DNA from 4 places in the Streptosporangium sp. CA-135522 genome. Region 1 is predicted to be linked to each of the others. Evidence: riboswitches for the same ligand, from Rfam matches in the RefSeq annotation. Region 1 holds a riboswitch; each other region holds the start of a gene.
What was found. A riboswitch is a leader RNA that binds a small molecule or an ion and turns the genes downstream of it on or off. The one in region 1 is predicted to bind cobalamin.

Region 1 (4,675 bases):
CTGAGCGCCCGTTCGACCTCCTCGGTCTCCAGCACGCGCGGGGAGTGGATGTCGTACACGCCGGGCCCGATCCCACGCGTGTATCCGGCGGCGTGCAAGTCGTCCAGCAGCTCCATCCGGGATCTGGCCGCCTCGACGCTCGTCACGTCCGCGTCCAGGTCACCGATGGCGCCGATGATCTCACCGAACTCCGAATAGCACATGTGAGTGTGGATCTGCGTGGAGTCGGACACGCCCGAGGTGGCGAACCGGAACGCGGCGACCGCCCAGGCCAGGTAGGCGTCGCGTTGAGCCGCGCGCAGCGGCAGCAGCTCCCGCAGCGCGGGCTCGTCCACCTGGATGATCCGGATACCCGCCGCCTCCAGGTCGCGGATCTCGTCCCGCAACGCCAGCGCCACCTGCCGGGCCGTTTCGGCCGGCGACTGGTCCTCCCGGACGAACGACCAGGCCAGCATGGTCACCGGCCCGGTCAGCATGCCCTTGACCGGCCTGACGGTACGCGACTGGGCGTAGACGGCCCAGCGCACCGTCATCGGCTCCGGCCGGGCCACATCTCCGAACAAGATCGGCGGCCGCACGCACCGGGTGCCGTAGGACTGGACCCAGCCGTGCTCGGTGGCCGCGTAGCCGTCGAGCTGCTCGGCGAAATACTGGACCATGTCGTTGCGCTCGGGCTCGCCGTGGACCAGCACGTCCAGCCCGATGTCCTCCTGTAGCGCGATCACCGAGTCGATCTCGGCCCGCATCGCCGCCTCGTATCCCGCCCGGTCGATCCGGCCGTCGCGAAGGTCGGAGCGGGCCTGCCGTACCGCGTCCGTCTGCGGGAACGAGCCGATCGTGGTAGTCGGCAGCGGCGGCAGCCCCAGCGCCGTCCGCTGCATCACCGCTCGCTCGACGTGCCCGGCCCGCGCAGTGCCCTGGCCCAGCGCCTCCAGCCGGGCCCGCGTGCGCGCGTCCACCGGAGCCTTCGCCGGTACGGCGGGCCCGACCGCGTCCGGTCCCCGCCGCATCGCGCGACCGATCGCCACGACCTCCGCCACCTTCTGCCGGGCGAACGCCAGCCCCTCGGGCATCGCCGTCTCCCGGTCCAGATCGAGGGGGACGTGCATGAGCGAGCAGGAGGTGGAGACCACCACCTCCCCGGCCAGCCCGAGCAGCGCCGCGCAGGTGGACAGCGCGCCGGACAGTTCGGTGCGCCAGACGTTGCGGCCGTTCACCACCCCCGCCACCACGGTCTTGCCGGCCAGCCCGGGAGACAAGGCCGCCGCCGTCAGGTTGCCGGGCCCGGCGACGAAGTCGAGCCCCACGGACTCGACGCGGGTGGCGGCCAGCACGGGCAGCGCGTCGCCGATCTCGCCGAAGTAGGTGGCGACCAGCAGTCGCGGGCGGTGGCTGAGCCCGCCCAGATGATCGTAGGCGCGGGCGAGCGCCTTCAGCTCCTGCGCCGACCGGTCGGCCGCCAGCGCCGGCTCGTCGAGCTGGACCTCGACGACGCCGGCGGTGGCCAGCCGTTCCAGCAGCTCGGCGTAGACGTCGAGCAGGTCGTCCAAGAGCCGTAGCGGCGCGAAGGCGGCGGCGTCGGACTTGGCCAGCAGCAGGTAGGTCAGCGGGCCGACCAGCACCGGCCTGGTCTCGAGCCCCAGCTGCCTGGCCTGGCCGTACTCCGCCAGGGGCTTATCCCATGCGAGCCGGAACCTCGTCCCCGGGCCCACCTCGGGAACCAGGTAGTGGTAGTTGGTGTCGAACCATTTGGTCATCTCCAGGGGGGCGATTCCCCGGGTGCCGCGCGCCATGGCGAAGTAGCGCTCCAGGCCGTCCAGTTCGGCGAAGCGGGCGGGGATGGCGCCGACCATGATGCTGGTGTCGAGCATCTGGTCGTAGAAGGAGAAGGTGTTGGAGGGGATGTCGGTCAGGCCGGCGTCGCGTAGTTCGGTCCAGGTGCGTTCGCGTAGCTTCTGGCCGATGTGTTCCAGGTCGGCGGCGTCGATGCGGCCGGCCCAGTAGGCTTCCACGGCTTTCTTCAGCTGTCGGTCGGGGCCGATTCTGGGGTAGCCGAGGACGGTGGTGCGTTGGTCTGTCATGGGTCCTTTTCCCTCGTGGAACCCGGCTTGGCGGGCATGGCGAGGGAAGGTTCCCCCGGCCTTCCCGCGAGGCCATGGACACAGACCGCGCGCCGATCGGCGCACGGGCGGTGGCAGGTATTCGGACTCGTGGGCGTCGTGCCGGTTTCCTACTGGCCGTCGCTTCCCAGGCGATCGCTCACCCAGTGCTCGTGTGACGGCGGTCGTTCCCACTCACCGCTGCGGGGCAGTCCCGGAATCACACCGGGTTCCCTGTTGCCTCACCGCTCCGCCGAAGGGAGCGGCGAACCAGCCGCACCGGCAGCATAACCCGACTCCAGGCGAAAGCTCCGGCCGGTGGCACCACATCGCGGAGTCGATGTCGGTTAGAGGGGAGGCGGGGCCTGATCAGCCAACGAAAAATGGTACATAACCGGAAAATTCGATATTTCTGATCTCGTGGCTCGATTGAGGGGTCAACGCCGCCTTCGAGCTTCGAGCGTCCCCCCAGCCCGCTACGTGCACCGTTGATCCCATCCAACGGGCACAGGCGGAGTTGACGCCAACGGAGGAACCCGAACGATGAGGCAGCCGGGGAGAGGGGGAATCACGTCCGGCGATTCCGTGTCAGGGTCCTGCCGGCTTTCTGCTTTCTCACCGGCTGCTCTCGTGGAGAGCCTCGTAGTTCTCTTCGGGAACGCGTATGATCGCTCACCCGTTATTCCCTCATGACTGGGCTGACTTGGGTTTTCCCTCAACGTCGAGCGGAGAGATGTGGAGAATTTGACGGCGGCTGCCGGGGCGAATGGTGTCCCTTCTCGTGATTCGGGCGGAGCTGGATCAGATGCTGATGCGGAGCGCCACGCTGTCCGGCCTGGGTCTGGGCCTGGTCGACGTGTCGGAGTCGTTCTCCTCATCGTCGGTGTGTTGGGTGCGGGCTTCCTCTATCTGAATCGTCACGACAGGCCTCGTGTGGAACCGGAATGGAAGCCGGGGGCATTCGATCCGCCAGTGCAGTATGCATTCATCTCGAAGGATTCGGATTGCCATAACCGGCCCAAGGCAGAAGAGGAGGGTGCCGCGCCGAAAGTCATCACCTGTAGCGACTGGCGGCTACGTGTGAACTACAAAAGAGGCGAAGGGAGGCAGGACATGAATATCGCCTACGGCGAAGGTTGCGGTGGGTTCAGGGCGGGGGTCGGCGTCGGCGATGACGACTGTTCGAGTGACATCCCCCTCTTCGATGCGGCAAGCCAAGCTCAAGTGGAAGGCTCTAGCTATGTAGGTGTGCCACTCCGTATCACCTCTGACGGCCATCACGTTGCGTACTTCAGCAAGCAGCGTATGCAGTTCGTCGGCTGGGATCTGCCCGCCGCACAACTCAAAGCCATTTCGCCACGACTGGACGCGAAGACGCTCGACGACGTCTACAACCTGGCGATATCGCCTGATGGCCGGTTCTTCGCAGTCGCATTCTCCGGTGCTCAACCCCGCCTCCTGCTCACCGAGTTCGCCACGGGACGGACTTCTACCTTCCCGGGTTTCTGCCATGTGATCGGCCTGAGTGAAGCCGCCACCGTCATCGCAGCCAAACAATCATGTCCGGAACTCGGAGAAGATGATTCCGGAAATAACGCCGTTACCATACTTAACCGCCGAGGCCTGGTCATCAGTGAAGGGAGGGGAGATGATTTTGCGGACGACCTTTCACCGGACGGGCGCCTGCTGGTAGCGGTGATTGCCGACTCCGGCGAGGACGGCAAGGAACATCTTGTCACCTACAACGCCAAGACCGGTAAGACGGTAAACAAGTTTGATCTACGGCTTCTGTCCGAGCCGAACGATGCGATCGGATACGGCTGGCTCGATGCCGATGAATACATCGTCAAGGCCGACCCTCCCGAGTCCGGCGGATCCTTCGGCTATTACAAGGTCAACGTCCGGACCGGGAAGTCTCAACGAATCAGGGATCTTGGACTAAACCCCGGCGCCGTGGTCTCCCTGGGTAAAGTGCATATTGGCAGATGAGGGCCCGATTCTCCACGAACTTCCATCACCAGACCTGGCATATCCTCTCCGATCCGCACGGCGCGCTCAAAAGACCGGCGCGCTCAGAAGAAAGGTCCCCGCCCCCCCGTGACCTGGCCCCGGGCGGGATCACACATGCCTAACTCGCCGCGGGTCCCCAGGTCGGGGAGAGGTACGGCAGGCGGGCGGAGCGGTAGAGCGTGACGATCAGGGCCGCGATGGCCACCAGCCAGGCGACGAGCGTGACAAGGCTCAGGTCGGCGTAGCCGTACTCGACCAGCATGCCGAGCACTCCCAGGCTGACCACGGCCCAGCGCAGCACGTCGAGGAGAGCGGCTCTGGAGGTTTCTCCACAGGGACGGATCCGTCTGATGACGGCGTCGACGGTCACCCAGACGACGATCAAGGCACCGGCTGCGTTGACGATGCCGACCACGTGCTTGATGGGGGAAACCACCGGGGCATAGCTCGAGTGCACGCCGGACGACGCGATCATGGCGACAATCGAGGTGAAGACCATGACGATGGCAAGGGACCTGGCTCGGGCGAAGGTGTCGTCGGCGGATCGCTGCAGCCGAGCCAGCCCG
Region 2 (4,675 bases), 2.1 Mb from region 1:
TCACTCTTCCTCGCTCGCGATCGCGTTGACCGCGGCGGCGGTCATCGCGCTGCCGCCCCGGCGGCCGTGCACGACCAGGTACTCCAGGCCTGCCGGATGCTCGGCGAGGGCTTGTTTGGACTCGGCGGCGCCGATGAAGCCGACCGGGATCCCGAGCACGGCGGCCGGTCGGCCGGCACCCTCCTCGATCATCTCCAGCAGCCGGAACAGCGCGGTCGGGGCGTTGCCGACGGCGACCACGGAGCCCTCCAGCCGCTCGCGCCACAGCTCCAGCGCGGCGGCGCTGCGGGTGGTGCCCAGCCGCTCGGCGAGCTCGGGCACGCCCGGCTCTCCCAGCGTGCAGATCACCTCGTTACCGGCCGGCAGGCGGCGGCGGGTCACCCCGGAGGCGACCATCATCGCGTCGCACAGCACCGGGGCGCCCGCGCGCAGGGCCGCGCGCGCCGACGCCACGACGCCGGGCGACCACCCGACATCGGTGACGAGATCGACCATCCCGCAGGCGTGGATCATGCGGACCGTCACCTGGGCGACGTCCGCGGGCATGCCGCTCAGATCGGCTTCCGCGCGTATGGTGGCGAAGGAACGGCGGTAGATCTCCGCGCCGTCACGGACGTAGTCGATCACGTTTCCCCTCTGACGGCCGCCAGCGCGGCCGTGGTCTGCTCGATGTCGGCACAGGTCAGGCTCCGGCCGTCCAGGTCCAGGCGGTATCCGGCGCCGGTGGCGACCACGTCCGCGACCCGTCCTCTGGGACGGCCGCAGCGTCTGTCGCAGCCCGCCCAGTGCACGGGGAGCGTACCGGTGCGCGGTGAATCCGCCACACGGGGGGCGATCGTCCCCGGTGTCCCGGCTGTCGGTTCGGCGCCGGGCGCGGTGGCGCGGGCCGCGTCGGCCTGCACGTCGGCCAGGGACTTGGCGCAGCCCGGACGCCCGGTGCAGGCCGTCACGCCGATCCACGGCGATTCGGGGTCGGTGACCAGGCCGGCGTCCGCCAGCCGGGCGACCGCCCGGGGAAGTCCGGCGCGGTCCAGGCCGGGCAGGACCACCCCTCGCCACGGCGTCAGCCGTACCTCCCCGCCGGCGGCCAGTTCGGCCAGGAGCTCCGCCTGGGCGGAGGTCAGCCGCCCCAGCGGTACCGCGACGCCCAGGGCCACCCCGCCGCCGGGTCGCCCGACGGCTCCCACCGGGCCCCCCGCGGCCGGCGGCGGCTCGGCCCGCATCCGCTCCGCGGGCGGGACGAGCCGTGGCGGGCCGGCGGAGCCGGTCTCCAGAGCGATGCGCACCCGGGTCGCGACCGGCTCCACACCGCCGGGCAACTCGCCGATCCGCCAGGCGTGCACGTCCCGGACGGCCAGCTCCGCCAGGAACGCCTCGGCGGCGGCGAGCAGGGCGGCGACCGCCGAGGCGAGCGGCACGCGCAGACCGCTGTCGGCGCCCGCGAGGATCAGCGCGGTCTCCTGCGCGCCGGTCGGCAGGATCGCGGCGTCGGGGTCGAGCCAGGCCACGTCGCCCCGGCCGTCGTCGAGCGCGAACAGGAAACGTCCGGGCAGTTCGGCGAGGGCGGGCCGGGCGCACAGCCGCCGGTCCAGGTCGGCGACCAGCGGGCCGACGTCCAGCGTCCCCGCCGCGTCGCAGCCGGTGAGCGGGGAGGCCAGGATGTTGCGGATGCGCTCATGGGTGAGCGACGGCAGCAGCCCGGCCGCCGCCATGCGCGCGGCGAATCCGCTCTCCTCGCCGAGTCCGCGCACCTGCACGTTCGCCCGGGAGGTCAGCTCGATGACACCGGTCCCGCAGGCGGTGGCGGCGTCGGCGAGTTCGCGCAGCTGGGAGGCCGTCAGCCGGCCGCCGGGGACTCTGATCCGCGCCAGGCCGCCGTCGGCGGCGGCGTGCACCTGAAGCGCCCCGGGACATGCGTCGAGTCGCGATCGTCCAGAAAAGTCGCCAATGACCACGCTGAGGATGTTAACGCCAGTTTCTTGCAATGAACGGGACTGCCGTAGTCTCATCGATGGCGACGGCAAAGGGAGGAAGCCGGTGTGAATCCGGCGCGGTCCCGCCACTGTAACCGGGGAGCGAACCCCACCCAGGCCACTGTCCGGCGACGGACGGGAAGGCCGGGGGGAGCACCGATCCGGGAGCCAGGAGACTCCAGCCGTCGTAGCCGACGACGACCCGGGGCGAGGACCCCGAGGGAGGAAGCCCCGTGCGTTTTCCGCCGTTCCCGTGCCACCCCATGGCGCCGCCGAGCCCCGCCGCCCCGCTTCCGGCGGAGCGTGGCGCATGATCCTCCTGCTCTCGACCTCCGACACCGACCTGCTCAGCGCCCGCGCCGGCGGCGCCGACTACCGGCTGGGCAACCCCGCCCGGCTCACCGCCGAGGACCTGCCCCCCCTTCTGGAGGGTGCCGACCTGGTCGTGGTCCGGCTGCTCGGTGGGCGCCGCGCCTGGGAGGAGGGCCTGGACGCCCTGCTCGCCGGCCCCCGTCCCGTCGTCGTGCTCGGCGGGGAGCAGGCGCCCGACGCCGAGCTGATGGAGCTGTCCACCGTGCCGGGCGGGGTCTGCGCCGAGGCGCACGCCTATCTCGCCCACGGCGGCCCGGCCAACCTCGCCGAGCTGTACCGGTTCCTGTCCGACACCCTGCTGCTGACCGGGCACGGCTTCGCCGCCCCCGCGCCCACCCCCGGCTGGGGTGTCCTGGAGCGCCGGGCGCGTCGCGAGGACGGGCCGGCCGTCGGGGTGCTCTACTACCGGGCCCACCACGTCGCAGGCAACACCGCCTTCGTCGAGACCCTCTGCTCGGCGGTCGAGGACGCGGGCGGCCGGGCGCTGCCCGTCTACTGCGCCTCGCTGCGCACCGCGGAACCCGGCCTGCTGGAGGTCCTCCGTACGGTGGACGCCCTGGTGGTGACCGTGCTCGCGGCCGGCGGCACCCGCCCGGCCACCGCCTCGGCCGGCGGGGACGACGAAGCCTGGGACGTCGGCGCGCTCGCCGAGCTGGACGTGCCGATCCTGCAGGGCCTGTGCCTGACGAGCAGCCGGGCGTCCTGGGAGGACAACGACGACGGCCTGTCTCCGCTCGACGCGGCCACCCAGGTCGCGATCCCCGAGTTCGACGGCCGGATCATCACGGTGCCGTTCTCCTTCAAGGAGATCGACCAGGACGGGCTGACCGTCTACGTGGCCGATCCGGAGCGGGCCTCGCGGGTGGCCGGCATCGCGGTACGGCACGCCGTGCTCCGGCACGTCCCACCCGGCGAGCGGCGAATCGTGCTGATGCTGTCGGCCTACCCCACCAAGCACTCGCGGATCGGCAACGCCGTGGGCCTGGACACCCCCGCGAGCCTGGTGCGGCTGCTGGCCGCGATGCGCGAGCGCGGCTACGACATCGGTGCCGAGGGCGAGCTGCCGGGCGTGGCCGAGCAGGACGGCGACGCGCTGATCCACGCGCTGATCGCGGCCGGCGGGCAGGACCAGGAGTGGCTCACCGAGGAGCGGCTTGCCGGCAACCCGGTGCGCATCGCGGCGAGCCGGTACGCCCGGTGGTACGGCACGCTGCCGGCGGACCTGCGGGCCGGGATGGAGGAGCACTGGGGCCCCGCGCCGGGCGAGCTGTTCGTGGACAGGACGCACGACCCGGACGGCGAGATCGTGCTGGCCGCGCTGCGCGCCGGGAACGTCGTGGTCATGGTGCAGCCGCCGCGCGGCTTCGGGGAGAACCCCATCGCGATCTACCACGACCCCGACCTGCCGCCCAGCCACCACTACCTGGCGGCCTACCGCTGGCTGGCCGACGGCTTCGGCGCGCACGCCGTGGTGCACGTGGGCAAGCACGGCAATCTGGAGTGGCTGCCCGGCAAGTCCGCCGGGCTGTCGGCCTCCTGCGGTCCCGACGCCGCGCTCGGCGACCTGCCGTTGATCTACCCGTTCCTGGTCAACGACCCCGGCGAGGGCACCCAGGCCAAGCGCCGCGCCCACGCGACCCTGGTCGACCACCTCGTCCCGCCGATGGCCCGCGCCGACACCTACGGCGACATGGCGCGGCTGGAGCAGCTGCTCGACGAGCACGCGTCCATCGCCGCGATGGATCCGGCGAAGCTCCCGGCGATCCGCGCCCAGATCTGGACCCTGATCCAGGCGGCCAGGCTCGATCACGATCTGGGCATCGACGACCGTCCCCACGACGCCGAGTTCGACGACTTCCTGCTGCACGTCGACGGCTGGCTGTGCGAGGTCAAGGACGTCCAGATCCGCGACGGCCTCCACGTGCTGGGCGCCGCCCCCGAGGGCGGGACCCGCGTCGACCTGGTGCTCGCCATGCTGCGCGCCCGCCAGATGTGGGCGGGCGGCGAGGCCTTCCCCGGGCTCCGCGAGGCCCTGGGCCTGGCCGAGGACGGCACGGCGGGCCGGATCGGCACGGACGAGGCCGAATCCCTCGCCCGCGCGCTGGTCGAGGCCATGGAGGAGCGGGCCTGGGATCCGGCCGCCGCCGCCGAGGCGACCTCCACCGTCCTGGCCGCCACCTCGGCGGACCTCGGGCTGGTGGAGCGGATCCTGCGCTTCGCGGCCACCGAGGTCGTGCCCCGGCTGGCGCGGACCACGGACGAGATCGAGGCGATCCTGCACGCCCTCGACGGCGGCTACGTGCCGGCGGGGCCGAGCGGGTCGCCGCTGC
Region 3 (4,675 bases), 1.5 Mb from region 1:
TGCGGAAGGGCGAGGCGGGCCGCCTCGCGGACGTCGTCGGCGGTGACGGCACCGCGCCCCTGCCAGGCGGCGTGGGCGATCGCCGCGTTCGCGGTGACCAGGTCGGCCCGCAGCCCGTCCACCTCGAACGCCGCGCAGACGGTGGCGATCTGCCGCAGCGCGGCGTCCGGCAGGACCACGCTCGTCACCCGGGCCCGCGCCTCGGCGATGCGCGCCGCCAGCTCCTTCTCCTGGGCGGACCAGCGGGCGGCAAAGTCGGCCGGCCCGGCCTCGAAGGCCAGGCGCCGCCGTACCACCTCCGCTCGCCGAGACGGCTCCCGCGACGCCCGGACCTCCACGGTCAGTCCGAACCGGTCGAGGAGTTGCGGCCGAAGCTCTCCCTCCTCCGGGTTCATCGTGCCCACCAGCAGGAAGCGGGCGGCGTGCCGTACCGACACCCCTTCGCGCTCGACGTAGCAGGTGCCGAGGGCGGCGGCGTCGAGCAGCAGGTCGACCAGGTGGTCGTGGAGCAGGTTGACCTCGTCCACGTAGAGGACGCCCCGGTGGGCGGCCGCCAGGAGGCCGGGTTCGAAGGCCTTCACGCCCTCGGTCAGCGCGCGCTCGATGTCGAGCGATCCGGCCAGGCGATCCTCGGAGGCGCCGACCGGCAGTTCCACCAGGCGCGCGGGCCGGGCGGTGCCCGTACGGGCCTCGTGCGGCCCGTCCGGGCAGTCGGGGTCAGGTGCGGCGGGATCGCAGGAGAAGCGGCAGCCGCCGACCACCTCGACGGCGGGCAGCAGATCGGCCAGCGCCCGCACGATCGTGGACTTGGCGGTGCCCTTCTCCCCGCGGACCAGCACTCCGCCGACACGAGGGGAGACGGCGTTGAGGATGAGGGCGAGTTTCAGGTCCTCCGAGCCCACGATCGCGGTGAAGGGATAACGCGGGTCACGCACCGTGGAGGTCTCCTTGGGATGTCGTCATTCGGGGTAGCTCAGCCGCCAGCGGCCGTCGCGGCCGGTGAGCGCGACGCGCGCCAGCGGCGCGACGTCGACGCGCCAGAAGGCGGGGGCGGGGGCGCCGAGGGCGTGGACGACCGCGGCGCGGATGACCGTGGGGTGGGTGATCGCGACGACCCGCCCGGGAGCGCGCCGGGACAGCCACCCGGCCACCCGGCCGAGGAGAGCGGTGATCGACTCCCCTCCGTGCGGCGCTGCGGCGGGGTCGGTGAGCCAGGCGGCGAGGGCTTCGGGTTCGGCCGCCTCGATCTCGCCCAGCGTCCTGCCGCGCCATCGGCCGTAGTCGCAGTCGGCCAGCCCCGGGTCCGGATCGGCGCTCAGGCCGAGCGCCGCGGCCGTCTGGGTGCAGCGCAGTTCTGCGGCGCAGACGGCCGGACCGGGTCCGAACCGCCCGGCCATGCCGCCCGCCCGGCGCAGGCCGCGTCCGTCGAGCGGTTCGTCGCCCGGGAACGCGGCCCGTGCCGTCGCCGAGGTCGAGGCGTGGCAGACCAGCAGCAGCCGCGTGACCCCCGAGGGGGTCATCACACCGGGCTGCGCCTGCGCGCGGCGAAGGCGAACAGCGCGCCGACACCGAGCCAGAAGACCGCCTGGGTGCCGAGGGAGGCGATCCGGAAGTCCCACAGCAGGTCGGCGGGGAAGCCCTGGGGCACCTCGTCGATCTCCGGCAGGAGGATCCAGGCCGCCGCCACCGGCAGGAGCACCGTGGCGCCGGTGGCCAGCCAGCGCAGCCACGGCTCGCTCCGGGCTGCGTAGCGGTGAGTGGCCGCGCCCGCGGCGACGGAAAGCAGGCCGATGGCCACCGCGACCAGATAGAGCACGGTGCGCTGGTTGATCGTCTCGGGGTCGCCGACAGCGGGTGGGTTGGCGGGATATTTCAGGAACGGTACGAGGACGATGGCGGTGAACGCGGCGGACGCGAGAGCGATCGCGAGCACCGGTTCCGAACGGGGCCCGACCCTGCCGCGCACGGCCGCGTAGGCCAGGGCGAACAGGCCGCCGACGGCCACGCCGTACAGGCCCAGGGCCAGGAACAGCCCGAACCGCTGGCCGTCCCTGCTGACCAGTGCCTCGCCTTCGTCGTGGGAGTGGCCGGTGGCCTGGGTCGTCTCGTGGGAGTGGCCGGTGGCTTCGGCCGTCTCGTGGGCGTGGGATCCGGCCGCCTGGGAGGCGGCCGCGGCCGCCTCCTCCAGCGCGATGGCCCGGTCGATGCGCGGCTCGCCCGTGGTGTAGGCGAAGACGGCCGCCAGCAGTCCGGCGAGCAGGCCGACGAGCATGCCCCGGGCGATGAGTTTGGTGATCAATTGGGACTCAGTGACACGGGACGCCGAGCAGATGACGCCCGTCATGCATGAGTTCGTGCAGGTAGTTCCCGGTCTGCGAGATCGCTCCCTGGTCGAAGGCGACCAGGTAGGCGATGAGCAGCAGCACCGGTACGGCGAGCAGCCAGCGGGTGATTGACGCCCATGGGATGGGCTGGGTGTGCGGAGCCGAGATCTGGCTCACGGCCACCTCCTCCGGGATTGACGCGTCCCTTTTCGTAGGTCGGTGGCGGCCGAGTGACCTGGCTCCCGGCCCTGAGGCCGGTTACAGTGGCGCGACCGCACCGGAATCTCACCGGATTTCCCTCGCACCGCCACAAAACACCCGGAACGTATCCCGGTTACCTATCGCCCGTCAATCCAGACTTCCCCTGACACACAGCGGAAATATTCACTTTCTCCACTTTTCTCTGTGGATTACCGGCCGGGAAGACGGCTCGCGGGGCGGCGGTCCGGTCCGGACCGCCGCCCCGCGAGCGGGCGTTCGCTATTCGCCGGTGAGGGCGTTCACCAGGTCGGCGGCCGTGCGGCAGCGGTCGAACAGCTCTCCCACGTGAGCCTTGGTGCCGCGCAGCGGCTCCAGGGTGGGCACCCGCTGCAGGGACTCGCGGCCGGGGATGTCGAAGATGACCGAGTCCCAGGAGGCGGCCGCGACCGACTCGCTGAACTGGCTCAGGCAACGACCCCGGAAGTAGGCCCGTGTGTCGCTGGGTGGGGCCTCGATGGCCCGCTGGACTTCTTCCTCGGTGACCAGCCGCTGCATCCGTCCCCGGGCCACCAGCCGGTTGTACAGGCCGCGGTCGGGACGGATGTCGGAGTATTGCAGGTCCACCAGCTGCAGGCGCGGGTGCGACCAGGCGAGGCCGTCGCGGGTGCGGTAGCCCTCCAGCAGCTCCAGCTTGGCCACCCAGTCCAGTTCCCTGGACAGCTGCATCGGATCTTCCGCCAGGCGGGTCAGCACCGACTCCCAGCGATCCAGGACGTCCTTGGTGAGCTCGTCGACGCCGTTGCCGCTGCGCTCCTCGACGTACTTGCGCGCCAGCTCCAGGTATTCCATCTGGAGCTGGACGGCCGTGAGCTTGCGGCCGTCGCGCATCGAGATCTCGTATTTGAGCGTCGGGTCGTGGGAGACCGCCCGCAGCGCCTGGACGGGGTTGTCCACGGCGAGATCCCGCGTGAAGTAACCGTCCTCGATCATGGCCAGGACCAGCGCGGTGGAGCCCAGCTTGAGGTAGGTCGAGATCTCCGACATGTTGGCGTCGCCGATGATGACGTGCAGCCGGCGGTATTTCTCCGGATCGGCGTGAGGCTCGTCCCGGGTGTTGATGATCGGCCGCTTGAGCGTGGTCTCCAGACCCACCTCGACCTCGAAGAAGTCGGCCCGCTGGCTGATCTGGAAGCCCTCACCACGCGAGTCCTGCCCGATGCCGACCTTGCCCGCGCCGGTGACGACCTGCCGGGAGACGAAGAACGGCGTCAGATGCCTGACGATGTCGGCGAACGGCGTGGCCCGCCGCATCAGGTAGTTCTCGTGGCAGCCGTAGGAGGCACCCTTGTTGTCGGTGTTGTTCTTGTAGAGCTGGATCGGGGCGTTGGTGGGGATCGCCGAGGCGCGGACCGCGGCGTCGTGCATCACCCTCTCCCCCGCCTTGTCCCAGATCACCGCGGCTCGCGGGTTGGTGCACTCGGGAGTGGAGTATTCGGGATGGGCGTGGTCGACGTAGAGCCGAGCGCCATTGGTGAGGATCACGTTGGCCAGGCCCAGGTCCTCGTCCGTGAGCTGGCTCTGGTCGGCCACCTCTCTGGACAGGTCGAAGCCCCGGGCGTCGCGCAGCGGGTTCTCCTCCTCGAAGTCCCACCGCGCGCGCCGCGCCCTGGCCGCCGAGGCGGCCAGGTAGGCGTTGACGACCTGGGAGGAGGTCACCATCGCGTTGGCCCCCGGCTGTCCGGGCACGGAGATGCCGTACTCCGTCTCGATGCCCATCACCCGCCGTACCGTCATGCGCACCCTCTGTTCATCCGGGACCGCCTTGTCCGCCGTGTATATGCCCGACCCTAGACCCTTCACTATGCCCGGTGGCCGGACAGTTATGGCACCGAGGCCTTTTCGCCCGTCGCGAAGGGAGCCTGCGGCGGCGGGGAGGTCGGCGCAGACGGCGGTGCGGCCCCACGCCGGCGTCTGGCCTTGACGAACTCTTGGAGGGGCCGTTCGGCCACCCGGTACACCAGATAGGAGAAGGCCGTCGCGCTCAGTACGGTGACCACGGCGGTCAGCCAGGGCGGCAGCGTGTCCCGCAGGGCGGGTACGACCACGACCGCGGCCGTGGTGTGGAACAGGTAGAGCGGATAGGTCAGGGC
Region 4 (4,675 bases), 1.0 Mb from region 1:
GGTCGCGAACCAGGTAGCGGTTGACCTGGAGGAACTCCCCCGACAACGTCTCACGCTTGAAGATGTTGGAGACCTGGGGCTCGATGCACTCGTAGCAGCCCGCGATGGAGGCGATGGTCGCCGTGGGCGCGATCGCGATCATGAGCGAGTTGCGCAGGCCGGTCGTCGCGATCCGCTCCCTGAGCGCCGTCCACTCCGCCGACCGCGCGACCCCGTAGTGGTCGGGGTGCAGCACGCCGCCGGCGGCCCGGGTCTCCTCGTAGGAGGGGTGACGGCCCCGCTCGACGGCCAGGTCCGCGGAGGTGCCGTAGGCCGCGAGCGCGATCTCCTCGGAGATCCGGGTGGACAGCTCCAGCGCCTCGGGCGAGTCGAACGGCAGGCGCAGCGCGAAGAACACATCCGCCAGGCCCATCAGCCCCAGGCCGATCGGCCGCCACTTCTTGTTCGCGGTCTCCGCCTCGGGGGTCGGGTAGAAGCCCAGGTCGATCGTCCGGTCAAGGAACCGCACGGCGGTGCGGACGGTCCGGCGCAGCCGCGCCCAGTCCACGTCCCGGCCGTCCAGATGCGCGGCGAGGTTGATCGAACCGAGGTTGCAGACGGCCGTCTCGGCGTCGTTGGTGACCTCGAGGATCTCGGTGCAGAGGTTGGACAGATGGATGACGTTCTCGGGACGCGCCGTCTGGTTGGAGGTCCGGTTGGCCGCGTCCTTGAAGGTCATCCAGCCGTTGCCGGTCTGGGCGAGGGTACGCATCATCCGGCCGTACAGGGACCGCGCCGGGATCTGCTTGACGAAGCGGCCCTCGGCCTCGGCGACCCGATAGGCCTCCTCGAACGCCGTGCCGTACAGGTCGGTGAGGTGCGGGACCTCCTTGGGGTCGAACAGCGACCACACGCCGTCGGCCTCGACCCGGCGCATGAACTCGTCGGGAACCCAGTTGGCGAGGTTCAGGTTGTGCGTACGGCGAGCCTCCTCGCCGGTGTTGTCGCGCAGTTCGAGGAACTCCTCGACGTCGGCGTGCCAGGACTCCAGGTAGACGCAGGCCGCGCCCTTGCGGCGACCGCCCTGGTTGACCGCGGCGACGCTGGAGTCCAGCGTGCGCAGCCAGGGCACGATGCCGTTGGAGTGGCCGTTGGTGCCCCGGATCAGGGAACCGCGCGAGCGCACCCGGGTCCAGGCGATACCGATCCCCCCGGCGTACTTCGACAGGCGCGCGACCTGCCCGTAACGCTCGTAGATCGCCTCCAGCTCGTCACGGGGCGAGTCGAGCAGGAAGCAGGACGACAACTGGGGTCTGCGCGAACCGGAGTTGAACAGGGTGGGCGAGCTCGGCAGGTAGGACAGGGTGGCCATGAGCGCGTAGAGCTCGGCCGCCTCCTCCACCGTCTCCGACAGACCGCACGCCACGCGCAGGAAGAAGTGCTGCGGGCGCTCCAAGACCTTACGGGTCCGCGGGTGGCGCAGCAGGTAGCGGTCGTAGACCGTGCGCAGCCCGAAATACTCGAACCGGCCGTCGGCGTCCCGCTCCACCAGCGCGTCCAGCGCCTCGGCGTGGGCGGCCACGAAGTCCGCCAGGCGGTCCTGGACGAGCCCGGCCGCGTGGGTGGCGGCGACGGACTCGGAGAAGGTCCGAACCCCGTGCTCGGCCGTCTCATCGGCGATCAGCTCCGCCAGCAGCTCGGCGGCGATCCGGGAGTTCTCCGGATCGGTGATCACCCGGGCGGCCGCCTCCTCGATGGCCAACCGGCGGTCGGCCAGACCGTCGCCGGTCTCCTTGGCGGCGTCGACCAAGGTCTGTGTCACGTGTGCTACCCCTCGCGCGCTCGAATTCCCCGTACGGCTCTCGCCGGAAGGGCGCACGCGTCCAAGAGCGGCTCCGGACACGCCGGACCGCCTCGTTCCGCGAGCCCTCCCTCGAGGCCCTGGACAGCTTCCGTGGTCGAGTCCGCCTCACCTGGCACACGCCGGGCCGCTCCACGCGTCCCCCGGTGCCCGGTTCGGCTCCCTCTCCACACGCATGGTCGAGTCCGCCTCACCTGGCACACGCCGGGCCGCTCCACGCGTCCCCCGGTGCCCGGTTCGGCTCCCTCTCCACACGTCGCCGGCAGGTCTTCGGACTCACGGGCGTCTCGCACATGCCTACTGGCCGTCGCTTCCCGGGCAAGGCGCACCCAGTGCTTCAATGACGGCGGTCGTTCCCGTTCACCGCTGCGGGGCAGTCCCGGAATCTCACCGGGTTCCCTCTTGCCTCGCCCCGTCAGGGGCGAACCAGCAACGAGCAGGATCCTACATGTAGGGCCGGTGGACGCAACTACCCCAACAGCTTGTGCCGAAAGTGCTCAGCAGGCCAAGATCGTTGAGCACCTCCCGGGTACGGCCGGTCTCCGTGACAAGCCACTGGCGGAAGTCCTCCCCGCTCAGATAGACCCGGTTCCAGCCGTTGGCCGCGCAGACGGCCCGCCATCGGGGCGAGGCGTCGAGGCGATCACACAGGGCGACGGCCGCGTCCCTGTCCTCGGAGCTCATGCCGCGGGGGCCGAGCACCCCGCACCAGTCGGTGTACTCCAGGCGAACGTCCAGCTCCATCAGCGTCGGCGCGTCGATCCCGTCGATCCGCTCGCCGGAGGAGACCACCAGCGGGCGCAGGCGGCCCGCGGCGATCCCGGGCACGAAGGAACGGGCGGAGCCCAGCAGCGCGGTCACCCTGCCGTCGTAGAGCGCCTGCTCGGCCTCGGTTCCACCGGAGTAGCCGGCGTAGTCCAGCAGCCGGGTGTCCACCCCCAGACACTTACCGATCATGCCGTAGAGCACGTGGTCGGAGCCGCCTTCCATCCGGCCGCCCACCGTCGGCTCGGCCGGGTCGCGGCGGAGCGCGGCGGCGAAGTCCTCGAAGGTGCGCAGATGGGAGCCGGACGACACGACCAGAGCCGCCCAGTCGCCGACCAGGCGGGCCAGCGGGGTGGTGGAATCCACCACGGAGGCGGCGTTGGCGATCTCCACCCCCGCGATCATCGGCATCCCGGTGAGGAGCAGCCGGCCCTCCCGCGTGAACGGGCCACGGACGGCGGCGAACGATCCCAGCGCCGCGGCGCCCAGGCTGCCCGGCTGGTCGCTCACCTCGACCGTCCGGGCCATCCCTTCGCCGATCATGACCATGGCCAGCGCGCGCGCGGCCCGATCCCACCCCTGCCCCCGCGCGGCGGGCGCGACGACGGTCAACCGGCCCGCCACCGGCGTGTGGGTGCCGCGGCCCCCGTCACAGCCGCCGGCGGCCAGGAGTCCCAGGGCGAGCACCAAGAACCGCCTACGGTACATAAGCGCCCCTTCCCCCAAGACCTATCAATACCCCAGGTTACAGACACATCACTTTCTGTCACACATTGGGGGTCTTGCCGTTATCGGCCGAGAGGGAGGGGACGGCTCCGGCTCATTCCGGAGGGAAGGGACGGCTCCGGCTCATTCCACCGTGACGCTCTTGGCCAGGTTGCGCGGCTTGTCCACGTCACGCTCCAGCGCCACGGCGGCGTGGTAGGCCAGAAGCTGCAGCGGGATCGACAGCAGGATCGGGTCCAGCTCCGTCTCGTTCTTGGGCACCACGACGCAGTCGTCGGCCAGCTTGGGGTCGGCCGTACGGTGACCGACCATGAGCACCCGGCCACCGCGCGCGCGGATCTCGCCCAGCGTGGTGAGGTTCTTGTCCAGCAGCTCGTCGTCGGGGACGATCGCCACGGTCGGCATCTCCGGGCCGATCAGCGCCAGCGGCCCGTGCTTGAGCTCGCTGGCCGGGTAGGCCTCGGCGTGCACGTAGGAGATCTCCTTGAGCTTCTGGGCGCCCTCACGGGCCACCGGATAGCCCCGGACCCGGCCGACGAACATCATGCTCGGCGAGTCGGCGTACTTGTGCGCGAGCTCCTTGATCTGCGGCTCCAGCGCCAGGATCTCCTTGATCTGCTCGGGCAGCCGGCGCAGCCCCTCGCAGATGCGGCGGCCGTCGGCCGGGGACAGGTCGCGCACCCGGCCCAGGTGCAGCGCCAGCAGCGCGAAGGCCACCGCGGTCGAGGTGAACGCCTTGGTGCTGGCCACCGAGACCTCCGGGCCGGCGTGCAGGTAGAGGCCGCCGTCGCACTCGCGGGCGATGGCGCTGCCGACGGTGTTGACGATGCCGAGCACCCGCCCGCCCTTGCGCTTGAGCTCCTGGACGGCGGCGAGGGTGTCGTAGGTCTCCCCCGACTGGCTGATCGCCACGTAGAGGGTGTCGGGCTCCACGACCGGGCTGCGGTAGCGGAACTCGCTGGCCGGCTCGGCGTCGGCGGGAATCCGCGCCAGCTCCTCGATGAGCTGGGCGCCGATCTGGCCCGAGTAGTAGGCGGAGCCGCAACCGATGATCTTTACGCGGCGGAACGACCGGGTCTCGCGCGCGTCCATGTTGAGGCCGCCCAGGTGGGCGATGTGGAAGCGGTCGTCCAGGCGCCCACGCAGCGTCCGGGCCACAGTGTCGGGCTGCTCGGAGATCTCCTTGAGCAGGTAGTGCTCGTAACCGCCGGTGTCGTAGTGACCGGCGTCCCAGTCGACGGTCAGCGGCTCCTTGGCCGTCTCGCGCGCGTCGCTGGCGAAGGTGTGGAAGCCGTCCGCCTTCAGCACCGCGAGCTCGCCGTCCTCCAGGTGGACCACCTGGCG

Region 2: it holds a riboswitch for cobalamin, as region 1 does, so the genes downstream of both, cobN (cobaltochelatase subunit CobN) here and metE (5-methyltetrahydropteroyltriglutamate--homocysteine S-methyltransferase) in region 1, are expected to answer to the same signal.
Region 3: it holds a riboswitch for cobalamin, as region 1 does, so the genes downstream of both, ACQPYK_RS30540 (CbtB domain-containing protein) here and metE (5-methyltetrahydropteroyltriglutamate--homocysteine S-methyltransferase) in region 1, are expected to answer to the same signal.
Region 4: it holds a riboswitch for cobalamin, as region 1 does, so the genes downstream of both, ACQPYK_RS32750 (ribonucleoside-diphosphate reductase subunit alpha) here and metE (5-methyltetrahydropteroyltriglutamate--homocysteine S-methyltransferase) in region 1, are expected to answer to the same signal.

The regions. Positions count from the first base shown of each region.
Region 1 is NZ_CP192026.1:7,905,879-7,910,553, reverse strand. It holds gene metE (5-methyltetrahydropteroyltriglutamate--homocysteine S-methyltransferase) at 1-2,081, opposite strand, end outside; cobalamin riboswitch at 2,177-2,390, opposite strand; gene ACQPYK_RS37305 (hypothetical protein) at 2,988-4,088, shown strand; gene ACQPYK_RS37300 (hypothetical protein) at 4,228-4,675, opposite strand, start outside.
Region 2 is NZ_CP192026.1:5,759,583-5,764,257, reverse strand. It holds gene ACQPYK_RS27410 (precorrin-8X methylmutase) at 1-627, opposite strand; gene ACQPYK_RS27405 (precorrin-3B synthase) at 624-1,895, opposite strand; cobalamin riboswitch at 1,980-2,169, shown strand; gene cobN (cobaltochelatase subunit CobN) at 2,284-4,675, shown strand, end outside.
Region 3 is NZ_CP192026.1:6,388,475-6,393,149, forward strand. It holds gene ACQPYK_RS30525 (putative cobaltochelatase) at 1-935, opposite strand, end outside; gene ACQPYK_RS30530 (histidine phosphatase family protein) at 960-1,520, opposite strand; gene ACQPYK_RS30535 (CbtA family protein) at 1,520-2,299, opposite strand; gene ACQPYK_RS30540 (CbtB domain-containing protein) at 2,307-2,501, opposite strand; adenosylcobalamin (AdoCbl) riboswitch at 2,544-2,635, opposite strand; gene dop (depupylase/deamidase Dop) at 2,805-4,319, opposite strand; gene ACQPYK_RS30550 (acyltransferase family protein) at 4,406-4,675, opposite strand, start outside.
Region 4 is NZ_CP192026.1:6,857,524-6,862,198, forward strand. It holds gene ACQPYK_RS32750 (ribonucleoside-diphosphate reductase subunit alpha) at 1-1,801, opposite strand, end outside; cobalamin riboswitch at 2,085-2,286, opposite strand; gene ACQPYK_RS32755 (tripartite tricarboxylate transporter substrate-binding protein) at 2,285-3,313, opposite strand; gene glmS (glutamine--fructose-6-phosphate transaminase (isomerizing)) at 3,455-4,675, opposite strand, start outside.